3 regions of the Comamonas squillarum genome follow, and region 2 is predicted to be linked to each of the others. Evidence: predicted binding sites of a transcription regulator. Region 2 holds the regulator's gene; each other region holds the start of a gene.
What was found. The regulator NrdR, encoded in region 2, represses ribonucleotide reductase genes. The targets are predictions, from matches to a motif close to CACNANATNTNGTG.
Positions count from the first base shown of each region.

Region 1: a site for NrdR is predicted at 2,664-2,677, ahead of N4T19_RS20705 (ribonucleoside-diphosphate reductase subunit alpha). Genes of this name have one in related genera too.
Region 3: a site for NrdR is predicted at 1,319-1,332, ahead of nrdA (class 1a ribonucleoside-diphosphate reductase subunit alpha). Genes of this name have one in related genera too.

Region 1 is NZ_CP104377.1:4,549,949-4,554,034, reverse strand. Features, by position in the region: gene N4T19_RS20720 (PAS domain-containing sensor histidine kinase) at 1-65, shown strand, start outside; gene N4T19_RS20715 (sigma-54-dependent transcriptional regulator) at 62-1,576, shown strand; gene ampD (1,6-anhydro-N-acetylmuramyl-L-alanine amidase AmpD) at 1,589-2,227, shown strand; gene N4T19_RS20705 (ribonucleoside-diphosphate reductase subunit alpha) at 2,760-4,086, shown strand, end outside.
Region 2 is NZ_CP104377.1:1,507,774-1,511,859, reverse strand. Features, by position in the region: gene N4T19_RS07020 (CoA transferase) at 1-232, shown strand, start outside; gene aroC (chorismate synthase) at 281-1,384, shown strand; gene nrdR (transcriptional regulator NrdR) at 1,463-1,954, opposite strand; gene glyA (serine hydroxymethyltransferase) at 1,975-3,219, opposite strand; ZMP/ZTP riboswitch at 3,277-3,439, opposite strand; gene N4T19_RS07000 (lytic transglycosylase domain-containing protein) at 3,590-4,086, opposite strand, start outside.
Region 3 is NZ_CP104377.1:959,145-963,230, reverse strand. Features, by position in the region: gene infA (translation initiation factor IF-1) at 236-487, shown strand; tRNA gene N4T19_RS04520 (tRNA-Pro) at 569-645, shown strand; tRNA gene N4T19_RS04515 (tRNA-Pro) at 919-995, shown strand; gene N4T19_RS04510 (hypothetical protein) at 1,089-1,283, opposite strand; gene nrdA (class 1a ribonucleoside-diphosphate reductase subunit alpha) at 1,493-3,754, shown strand; gene nrdB (class Ia ribonucleoside-diphosphate reductase subunit beta) at 3,769-4,086, shown strand, end outside.

The sequences.
Region 1 (4,086 bases), 2.1 Mb from region 2:
TGCAGTTTCGCCGGGCCGCCAGCCCCGCGCATCCCCAGCAGACTGATTTGATCCACCAGGCATGAGTTTTGAAAACACCACTGTTCTGGTCGTGGACGATGAGCCCGACCTCAGAACCCTTTATGAGCTGACCTTGCTGCGCGAAGGCTACCGGGTCTACACGGCCGGCTCGGTGCAGGAAGCGCGCGCCCAGCTGCAGCAGCGCCGCTTCGAGATTCTGATCACCGACATGCGCCTGCCCGATGGCCTGGGCATGGAGCTGCTGCAGGACCTGCGCAGCCAGGGCCGCAGCGAGCGCGCCATCGTCATGACCGCCTATGGCTCGGCCGACAATGCCGTCGCGGCCCTGCGCGAAGGCGCGTTTGACTACCTGACCAAGCCGGTGGACCTCAAGCAGTTTCGCCAGGTGGTGGCGTCCGCCTGCCAGGGGCTGCAGGATGCCGCTGCGCTGGCCCCGGCGCAGTCCGCTTTTCAAGCGGCGCCGCAGCCCGGCACGCCCACCCGGCCTGCCCCCCCGGCCCAGCGCGAATTGATCGGCCCGTCGCTGGTGATGCAGCAGGTGCGCGAGCGCATTGCCAAGGTGGCCGGCAGCATGGCGCCCATTTTGGTGCGCGGCGAATCGGGCACCGGCAAGGAGCTGGTGGCCCAGTCCTTGCACCGCAACAGCCAGCGGGCCAGCGGGCCGATGGTGGCCGTCAACTGCGGCGCCATCCCCGAGAACCTGCTCGAAGCGGAGTTCTTTGGTGCCCGCAAAGGCGCCTACACCGGCGCGAACCAGGACCGCGAAGGCTTTTTCCAGGCAGCCCATGGTGGCACCCTCTTCCTCGATGAAATCGGCGAGCTGCCGCTGTCGATGCAGGCCAAGCTCTTGCGTGCGATCCAGGAGCGCAAGGTGCGGCCCCTGGGCTCGCAACAGGAAGAAGCGGTCGATGTGCGCATCGTCAGTGCCACCCACCGCGACCTGGCGGCCGACGTGCAGACCGGGCGCTTTCGCCAGGACTTGTACTACCGGCTCAACGTCATTGACATCTTCATCCCGCCGCTGCGCGAGCGCCGCGAAGATGTGCCTGCGCTGTGCCAGGCGCTGCTCGAGCGCATCGCCAGCGAGAGCGGCCAGCCGGTGCCCCAGCTCAGCGCCCAGGCGCTGCACACCTTGGCAGGCCATGCACTGCCGGGCAATGTGCGCGAGCTGGAAAACCTGTTGCTGCGCTCGGTCGCCTTGAGCGATGGCGCGTTTCTGGATGTGGAGCCGGCCCGGGCCGATGCCGCGCATCCGGCGCCCGTGCACAGCCAGGCTGCAGAGCCGGCCCCTGCCTATGAGCAGCCCACGCCCGCGCCAAAGGCCGCAGCCGTCGCGCCTCAGCGCCTCCACGGCTTTGCGCCGCCACAGGATCTGCCCGCCGATCTGCAGGCCTGGCTCGATGGCATCGAGCGCGACATCCTCGTGCGCGCGCTGCAGGAGTTTGGCTTTAACCGCACCGCAGCGGCCAACCGCCTGGGCATCAGCCTGCGCCAGATCCGCTACCGCATGGAGCGGCTGCAGATCCATGACCCCAGCGATGGGGTGCAGCCCTAGGGGCCCAACGCCATGCCCCAAGATCTGCCCGAGACGCCGCCCGGCGCCCCCGCTCCCCACGCTGCCACCGCGCCGCAAGCTGCGCTCTGGCAAAAAGGCTGGCTGCGCACGGCCATGCACTGCCCCTCGCCCAATTACAGTCCCCGGCCCGAGGGGGCATGCATCGATCTGGTGGTCGTCCACTCGATCAGCCTGCCGCCGGGCATCTACGGCACGGGGGATGTGCAGCGGCTCTTTACCAACCAGCTCGACTGGGATGCGCACCCCTACTTCCAGAGCATCCGGGGCCTGCAGGTGTCCTCGCATTTCTTCATCACGCGCCAAGGCGTGGTGTGGCAGTTTGTCAGCGCCGACCAGCGCGCCTGGCATGCCGGCCAGTCGTTCTGGCGCGGCCGGCCGCGCTGCAATGACGACTCCATCGGCATCGAGCTCGAAGGCCTGGAGGGCGAGACTTTCGAGCCCGCCCAGTACCACAGTCTGGTGCAGCTGTGCCAGCAGATCCGCGCCCAGTATGCGATCGCCTATATCGCCGGCCACGAACACATTGCGCCAGGCCGCAAGAACGACCCGGGCCCAGGATTTTTGTGGCCCCAGCTGCAGCAGGATCTGGCCTGGCCGGCATCCATGTTTCCTGCCTCACTGCATCTCTGAGAGCCAGCAACACCCCCCTTGATCGTCGTTGCCCCACCTTGCCCTACGCTTGTACGGCCTGCGGCGGTGTGCCTCGTTCCAACCGCAAACCGTTGGTTTGCTGGCCCGTATTGGCAGCTCTAAATCAGGCTATAGGCCAACCCTCTAAACAGCCTGCATTTTTCACGCATCCGCATGCAGCTGATGGCATGCGCACTTCAAAAACACAGCAATTTCCCCACATCTGAAAAATTTTTTTTCAGATGCAATGCCTAAGTTTTACGCAGGCTCTGCAACGCAGATGGCGCAGAAACACACGCACAGTGGTGGTTTGCAGGCGCAAACCACGACGCCATGCGCAGTAGCCGCCGTTTTGCTGCGCAGCATGGTCATCGGCACTACACACAAACCATGCATTGCGCCATACACTACAGGTAGTGTCCAGCGCTTAATAAAACACTATATGTAGTGTGAGGTGGTATCCAGCGGCTCAGTGATACCGGCATGCACAGCGCTGTTTCTCCGGCTTTTCACGCACCACAGAGAGGACATCATGAGCGCTGCTTCGCTTTCCGAGCAACGAGCCGCACCGGCCGCCAGCTCGCGCACCCTGGATGGATTTACCGTACTGCCGGACTACCAGATCATGCGGCGCAACGGAGCAGTCGTCCCTTTCGAGCCCCCCAAGATCACCACCGCCATCATGAAAGCGTTCCTGGCCGTGCATGGCAGCCAGGGCTCGGCATCGGCCAGTGTGCGCGAAGTGGTCGAGAACCTGACCCACACGGTGGTGCGCGCGCTGATGCGCTCGCGCCCGGGCGGCGGCACTTTCCATATCGAAGATGTGCAGGACCAGGTCGAGCTGGGCCTGATGCGCGGCGGCAACCATGAGGTGGCACGCGCCTATGTGCTGTACCGCGAGCGCCGCAACCAGGAGCGTGCCCAGCTCCAGGCCCAGCACACGCCGGCCCATGCCAGCTTGCATGTGCAGGACCGGGGCCAGCAGGTGGTGCTTGATGTCAAAAAACTCCATGACCGCATTGCCGCAGCCTGCCAGGGCCTGGGCCAGGACGTCGACCCCGCGCCCATCCTCAGCGAGACCCTGCGCAACCTCTATGACGGCGTCCACATGGACGAGGTGTTCAAGGCCTCCATTCTGGCTGCCCGCACCTTGATCGAAAAGGACCCGGACTACAGCTTTGTCACCGCGCGCCTGCTGCTGCACACCATCACGCGCGAAGTGATCGGCCAGGACGTCAGCAGTGCCGATATGGGCGCGGCCTACCGCAGCTACTTCCCCGGCTTTGTCGCGCAAGGGGTTGAGCACGAACTGCTCGCCCCCGAGATGCTGGACTTTGACCTGCACCGGCTGGCCGCCGCTCTCCAGCCCGAGCGTGATCTGCAGTTTGACTACCTGGGTCTGCAGACCCTGTACGACCGCTATTTTTTGCATGTACGCCAGCAGCGCATCGAGTTGCCCCAGGCCTTCTTCATGCGCGTGGCCATGGGCCTGGCGCTGAAGGAGGACGACCGCAATGCACGCGCCATCGCGTTCTATGACCTGCTCTCGTCCTTTGACTTCATGTCATCCACGCCCACCCTGTTCAACAGCGGCACCCTGCGCTCGCAGCTGTCGTCGTGTTACCTGACCACGGTGGCCGATGACCTGGGCGGCATCTACGATGCGATCCGCGAAAACGCCTTGCTGTCCAAGTTTGCCGGCGGTCTGGGCAATGACTGGACGCCGGTGCGTGCAATGGGCGCCCGCATCAAGGGCACCAATGGCGAGTCGCAAGGCGTGGTGCCCTTTCTCAAGGTGGTCAACGACACGGCCGTGGCCGTCAACCAGGGCGGCAAACGCAAGGGCGCCGTCTGCGCCT
Region 2 (4,086 bases):
GCAGGTGTCGCTGGCGCGCGTCGCACAGTGGTTGCAGTCCATGGGCCAGCGGCCGGTAGCCGCTGCGGCGGCTACGGCACCCAGCGGCGCGCCGCCCGACGCCTATCTGGAAGAGATGGACACTGGCTTTGGCCGCCTGCGTGCGGTGCGCCACAGTGCGGTGCTGCAGGGCCTGCCAGGCGGCTGGCCCCATGCCGGCCAGCCGCCTGGCGGTGACCCGCCCCGCTGGTGAGCCCTGTGGGGCTGCGTGGGGCACCGGCATCAGTGATAATGGCGGGCTATGAGCGGCAATACCTTCGGCACCTTATTTACTGTTACCAACTTTGGCGAATCCCATGGCCCCGCGATTGGCTGCGTGATTGACGGCTGCCCACCGGGCATGGCGTTGAGCGAGGCAGATATCCAGCAGGACCTGGACCGCCGCCGCCCCGGCACCAGCAAGTTTGTCACCCAGCGCAATGAGCCCGACAGCGTGGAGATCCTCTCGGGCGTCTACGAGGGCAAGACGACGGGCACGCCGATTGCGCTGCTGATCCGCAATACCGACCAGCGCAGCAAGGACTACTCCAATATTGCGCAGAGCTTTCGCCCCGGCCATGCCGACTATGCCTACTGGCACAAGTACGGCATCCGCGACCCGCGTGGTGGTGGCCGCTCCTCGGCCCGCCTGACCGCGCCCACCGTGGCCGCTGGCGCCGTGGCCAAAAAGTGGCTCAAAGAGAAGTTCGGTACCGAGTTCCGCGCCTGCATGCTGCAGGTGGGCGAGGTGGCCCTGCCTTTTGAGGACTGGGCGCATGTGCCTAACAACCCGTTTTTTGCGCCGGTGGCCGATGTGACCCGCTATGAAGACTATATGGATGCGCTGCGCAAGGCGGGCGACTCCTGCGGCGCGCTGATCCGCGTGCAGGCCAGCGGCGTGCCGGTCGGCCTGGGCGAGCCGCTGTATGACAAGCTCGACGCCGACATCGCCTACGCGATGATGGGCCTCAACGCCGTCAAGGCGGTCGAGATTGGTGCCGGTTTTGACAGCGTGGCCCAGCGCGGCACTACGCATGGCGACTCGCTCAGCCCCCAGGGCTTTCGCAGCAACAATGCCGGCGGCATTCTGGGCGGCATCAGCACCGGCCAGGACATCGAGATCCGCATCGCTATCAAGCCCACCAGCTCGATCATCAGCCCGCGCGAGTCCATCGATACCGAGGGCAAGAGTACCGAGGTCATCACCAAGGGCCGGCATGACCCCTGCGTGGGCATCCGCGCCGCACCGATTGCCGAGGCCTTGCTGGCCATGGTGCTGATGGACCATGCGCTGCGCCACCGCGCCCAGAACAGCGATGTGGTGCAGGCGGTGGGGCCGATTGCCGCCGAGGCGCCGCAAGACTGACAAGGCGCAGCCCGGGCCGGCTCCGTGGCTGGTCTCCAAAGAAAAATGCGAACCCAGGGGTTCGCATTTTTTTGTGCCTCAGTCCTTTTTACGGGCGCTGTCTTTCTTGGGCTCGGGCGGCGGGGTCGTTACCTCGTCGACGATGGACTTGAACTGGTCAATGTCCTCGAAGCTGCGGTAGACGCTGGCATAGCGGATGTAGGCCACCTTGTCGAGCTTTTGCAGCTCGGCCATGACCAGCTCGCCGATCAAATGCGTCTGTACCTCACGCGCACCCAAGGTGCGCAGCTTGTCCTCGACATGCTCGAGCGCCAGGTCCACCTTGTCGATGGGGACCGGGCGCTTGCGCAGCGCCAGGCTGAACGAGCCGCGCAGCTTGCTGCGGTCGTAGTCGATGCGCCGGCCGTCCTTTTTGACGATGACCGGCAGGCTGACCTCGGGCCGCTCATAGGTGGTAAAGCGCTTTTCGCAGTTGCCGCACTGGCGCCTGCGCCGTACAAAGCCGCCGTCTTCTGCAACACGGGTCTCCACCACCTGGGTATCGGGATGGCTGCAGAAGGGGCATTTCATAGGCGCGGGCGCAGGTCAGATCAGCGGTAGACGGGGAAGCGTGCGGTCAGGGCGTTGACCTTGGCGCGCACGGCAGCGATGTTGGCCTCGTCCCGTGGGTTGTCCAGCACGTCGGCGATCAGGTTGGCCGTGAGGCGCGCTTCTTCGTCCTTGAAACCACGGGTGGTCATCGCGGGCGTACCGATACGGATACCGCTGGTGACCATCGGCTTTTCCGGGTCGTTGGGGATGGAGTTCTTGTTGATCGTCATGTGGGCAGCGCCCAGCACGGCTTCGGCTTCCTTGCCGGTGATGCCCTTGGCGCGCAGGTCCACCAGCATCACGTGGCTTTGGGTGCCGCCAGAGATGATGCGCAGGCCGCGCTCGGTCAGGGTCTCGGCCACGATGCGGGCGTTGGTCTTGACCTGCTGGGCATACTGCTTGAACTCAGGCGTCAGCGCCTCCTTGAAGGCCACGGCCTTGGCTGCGATCACGTGCATCAGCGGGCCGCCTTGCAGGCCGGGGAACACGGCCGAGTTGATGGCCTTCTCGTGCTCAGCCTTCATCAGGATGACGCCACCGCGCGGGCCGCGCAGGCTCTTGTGGGTGGTCGTGGTCACCACGTCGGCGTGGGGCACGGGGTTGGGGTATTCGCCAGCGGCGATCAGACCGGCATAGTGGGCCATGTCGACCATGAAGATCGCGCCCACATCCTTGGCCACCTTGGCAAAGCGGGCAAAGTCGATTTCCAGCGAGTAAGCGGATGCGCCAGCGATGATCAGCTTGGGCTTGGTCTCGTGCGCCTTCTTTTCCATGGCGTCGTAGTCCAGCTCTTCCTTTTCGTTCAGGCCGTAGGAGACGACGTTGAACCACTTGCCGGAGATGTTCAGTGGCATGCCATGGGTCAGGTGACCGCCTTCGGCCAGGCTCATGCCCATGATGGTGTCGCCGGGCTTGAGGAAAGCCAGGAAAACCGCTTCATTGGCCGATGCGCCGCAATGGGGTTGCACATTGGCAGCATCTGCGCCAAACAGTTGCTTGACGCGGTCGATGGCCAGCTGCTCGGCGATATCGACAAATTCGCAGCCGCCGTAGTAGCGCTTGCCGGGGTAGCCTTCGGCGTACTTGTTGGTCAGCTGGGTGCCTTGGGCCCACATCACGGCAGGGGAGGCATAGTTTTCGCTGGCGATCAGCTCGATGTGCTGCTCTTGGCGCTGGTTTTCGGCCTGGATGGCCGCAAAGAGTTCTGCGTCGGTCTGTTCGACAAGGATGTTACGTTGGTACATGGCGGTCGTTGGAGTCAGAAGTGAGCCCTGCCTGCCAACAGTGAGGTTGGCGAAAACAGGGGCTGCCCAGGCGCACGGCTAACACGTGGCGGGTGCGGGGGGCGATGCGCTCGCCCTGGCACTGCACGGTACGCTCCCCGGTGGTTGCTGCAGGCCGGGCCTGCATTCCACGTCAACAATCCGGTCATACAGATGTCTATCGCCAGTCGCGTACCCGGCTAGTGTAGCCGAGGCTGCACAGGCCTGGGGCAATGGGTTTATCGCCACGTCTGGATAAAAACCGGTTCAGGGAAGCTGTGCCAAGGCCAGAAAAAACAAAAGCACCCCGCAGGGTGCTTGTGCTAACAGGGCGACGAGCCGGAGGGGCAGATCAGGAACCCATGGCCACGGCGGTGGCCTCGGCCTTGGCCGCTGCTGGCAGCGCGGCTTGCTTGTCAGCCAGGGCCACGGTTTCAGAAGCGTTGCCTGCAGCTGCGCTGTTGCTGGCGGCCTTGGCCTTGTCGGCCACGGTACCGGCTGCGGCGGGCGTATCCGCCTGGGCCGACAGTGAAGGCTTGGCAGCGGGGGCCACCGGTGCCTTGGGCGTGTTGCTGCGGCCTTCGGCCACTTGCTTGATGCGGAAGTGCTCGGCCATCACCTTGGCGGCGTAGCCCCCGTCGGTCGGCAGGTTGGCTGCGCCCACATAGTATTTGAGGCCGCCTTCGAGCGAGCCGGCGCGCTCGATGCACTCCTGCAGCACCTTGACGCCCACGCGCAGATTGGTCACCGGGTCAAAGGCTGCAAAGTGGCCGCCGAAGTGCTCGTACTTGTCGGTGTGAATCTTGGTCATCACCTGCATCAGGCCTTGCGCACCCACCGAGCTTTGGG
Region 3 (4,086 bases), 550 kb from region 2:
TTGGCTGCCCTGGCAGCTGCGCCGTCAATATTGTGTGGGATGCTGGCTGTTGCGCCCCGTTGTCGGGCTGGCAGATTTCCACTTGGTTGCCTTGAAGGCCCTTGCCCCTTGGGTGGCGAGAGTTGGCAAGGCCCTCCCGAACCATGGAGAGAGCCACCGCTTGTTGGTGGCACTGAGAACAGCATGGCGAACCGGTTTCGCACATGCACCACTAGACAAGGATTCGTCGACTTATATGGCTAAAGAAGAACTGATTGAGATGCAAGGCTCCGTGACCGAAGTGCTGCCCGATTCGCGCTTTCGCGTGAAGCTGGACAACGGCCACGAGCTGATCGCTTACACAGGCGGCAAAATGCGCAAGCACCACATTCGCATTCTGGCCGGTGACAAGGTGTCGCTGGAGATGTCGCCCTACGATCTGAGCAAGGGCCGCATCACTTTCCGTCACCTGCCTGGCCGTGGCCCGGCACCGACCCAACAACGTTAACCGCATCGGTGGTGGCCGCTGTAAAAAAATCGTCAAATACGAAATGCAGCTGCCAAACCCTGGTTACAATAACGGCTTAGTCGGAGCGTAGCGCAGCCTGGTAGCGCATCTGCTTTGGGAGCAGAGGGTCGCGAGTTCGAATCCCGCCGCTCCGACCATTCCATTTAAAAACCTGTTGCATGCAAATGCAGCAGGTTTTTTGTTTTGGCAATTCTTGGCAATTCGCGATATGGCGCGGTTTATCCTGATGGCGCGCCGGCAAGCATCTTTCACATGCTGCTTCATGCACGGCGGGTGGCGCGGCCCTCTCGGTTTTGCTGCGCAGCGGGCAGGGCGGCTGTCTCGCCAACCGCCCCAGCAGATGAAAAGTTGTCAAAGTAATCATTTTTTGCCGGAAGTGGCTCCAGCTCGATATACAATAGCGGCTTAGTCGGAGCGTAGCGCAGCCTGGTAGCGCATCTGCTTTGGGAGCAGAGGGTCGTGAGTTCGAATCCCACCGCTCCGACCATCCTTATCGAAACCTGTTGCACGCAAGTGCAGCAGGTTTTTCGTTTGGGCGGTGCTGCAAAAGGGCAAGGTACCGCCTGCCATTCAGCTTGGTCTATGGCTTGATGGCCCAGGCGATCAACCAGATGGTGATCGCCATCAACATCGGGGGATGATGCCCCTCTTCATCACCGGGAATGTGCCCGCCCGGATACATATATTTACCGGCGCTCTGCGCGTTGATTTTGCAGCATTCTTCGCCCAGTCCGCCAGTGCCTAGCAGAAATCGAGCCTGATTTTCTGCTGCCAAGAACGCTACAGGTAGCGTACACTCAAGCCCATAGACACCATATGTAGTGTCCACCGCTTCCCCCACAGGTTGTTTGATGCTGGTCTCGCTCCAGCCAAAACGCGCCAGCCATGCCTGGCGCGTTTTGGCGCGGGACTGCCGCGTCTTGCGCCCGTGGTCCTGCGTTTTTTATCCCATTAGAAACATCGCAAATGAACCAGACAAGCACTATGAGAGTCACCAAGCGTGACGGTCGCGTTGAGCCTATCGACCTCGACAAAATCCACCGGGTGATTGACTGGGCGGCCAAAGGCCTGAGCAATGTGTCGGTCTCCCAGATCGAGCTGCAGTCGCATATCCAGTTTTATGACGGCATCCGCACCGATGCGATCCATGAGACCATCATCAAGTCTGCGGCCGACCTGATCTCCGAAGACGCACCCGACTACCAGTACGTGGCAGCGCGCCTGGCCATCTTCCACCTGCGCAAGATCGCCTTTGGCCAGTTCGAGCCGCCCCATTTGTACGATCATGTGCAAAAGCTCACCGAGCTCAAGAAGTACGACCCGCACCTGCTGGCCGATTACAGCCGCGAAGAGTACGACGAGATCAATGGTTTCATCGACCACTGGCGCGATATGGACTTCTCCTACGCAGCCGTCAAGCAGCTCGAAGGCAAGTACCTGGTGCAAAACCGGGTGACCAAGCGCATCTACGAGAGCCCGCAGATTCTGTATGTGCTGGTGGCGATGAGCCTGTTTGCCAAGTACCCGGCCGACCGCCGTCTGCAGTACATCAAGCGCTTCTATGACGCCGTCTCGCGCTTCAAGATTTCGCTGCCCACGCCCATCATGTCGGGCGTGCGCACCCCGCTGCGCCAGTTCAGCTCCTGCGTGCTGATCGAGTGCGATGACAGCCTCGACAGCATCAATGCCACCACCAGCGCCATCGTCAAGTACGTCTCGCAGCGCGCCGGTATCGGCATCAACGGCGGCCGTATCCGTGCGCTGGGCAGCGAGATCCGGGGCGGCGAGGCACAGCACACCGGCTGCCTGCCTTTCTTCAAGATGTTCCAGTCGGCCGTCAAGTCCTGCTCGCAAGGCGGCGTGCGCGGCGGTGCAGCCACCTTGTTCTACCCACTATGGCACCTGGAAGCCGAGTCGCTGCTGGTGCTCAAGAACAACCGCGGCGTCGAGGAAAACCGCATCCGCCATCTGGACTACGGTATCCAGATCAACCGCATGCTCTACCAGCGCCTGATCAAGGGCCAGAGCATCAGCCTGTTCTCGCCCCATGATGTGCCCGGTCTGTACGAGGCCTTCTTTGCCGACCAGAACAAGTTCGAAGAGCTGTACGTCAAGTACGAGGCCGACGAGTCCATCCGCAAGCGCACCCTGCCAGCGGTGGAGCTGTTCTCGCTGATGATGCAAGAGCGTGCCAGCACCGGCCGCATCTACATCCAGAATGTGGACCATTGCAACACCCACAGCCCGTTCAACCCGGCCGTGGCTCCCGTGCGCCAGTCGAACCTGTGCATGGAAATCCTGCTGCCCACCAGCCCGCTCGAAGACATCAAGGACGAAAACGGCGAAATTGCGCTGTGCACCCTGTCCGCCTTCAACCTGGGCGCGCTCGAATCCACCGATGAGCTCGAAGAGCTGGCCGACCTGATCGTGCGTGCGCTCGATGCACTGCTGGACTACCAGGACTACCCGGTAGCCGCTGCCCGCATTGCGACCGAAAAGCGCCGCTCGCTGGGCGTGGGCGTGATCAACTACGCCTACTACCTGGCCAAGAACGGCGTGCGCTACTCCGACGGTTCGGCCAATGGCCTGACCCACCGCACCTTCGAAGCCATTCAGTACTACCTGCTCAAAGCCTCGGTGCAGCTGTCGCGCGAGTTCGGCCCTTGCACCGCCTTTGCCGAGACCAACTACGCAGCTGGCATCCTGCCGATCGACACCTACAAGAAGGACATCGACGCGCTGACCGATGAGCCCCTGCACCTGGACTGGGAAACCCTGCGCGCCGAGATCAAGACCCACGGCCTGCGCAACTCGACCTTGACGGCACTGATGCCGTCCGAGACCTCCAGCCAGATCGCCAACGCGACCAATGGCATCGAGCCTCCACGCGGCTTTGTCTCGGTCAAGCAGTCCAAGGACGGCATCCTGCGCCAGGTGGTGCCGGAGATCGATCGCCTGAAGGGCCAGTACGAGCTACTCTGGCAAATGCCCAACAACGATGGCTACTTGAAGCTCGTGGGCCTGATGCAGAAGTTTGTCGACCAATCCATCTCGGCCAACACCAACTACGACCCCCAGCGCTTTGCCGATGGCAAGGTGCCGATGCAGCAGCTGCTCAAGGACCTGCTGCAGGCCTACAAGTTTGGTGTGAAGACGCTCTACTACCACAACACCCGTGACGGTGCCGAAGACATGCAGGGCGCAGCGGCAGAAGACGATTGCGCCAGCGGCGCCTGCAAGATCTAAGCGGAGAGAAGGCGATGGCATACAGCACCTTCTCCAAGGTCGACAATGACCAGCTCAAGGAACCGATGTTCTTTGGCAATTCGGTCAATGTCGCCCGCTACGACCAGCAGAAGTACCCGATCTTCGAGAAGTTGATCGAAAAGCAGCTCTCGTTTTTCTGGCGCCCTGAGGAAGTGGACATCACGCAGGACCGGATCGACTACCAGAACCTGCCCGACCACGAAAAGCACATCTTCATCAGCAACCTGAAATACCAGACGCTGCTCGACTCCATCCAGGGCCGCAGCCCCAACATGGCCTTCCTGCCATTGGTGTCGCTGCCCGAGCTCGAG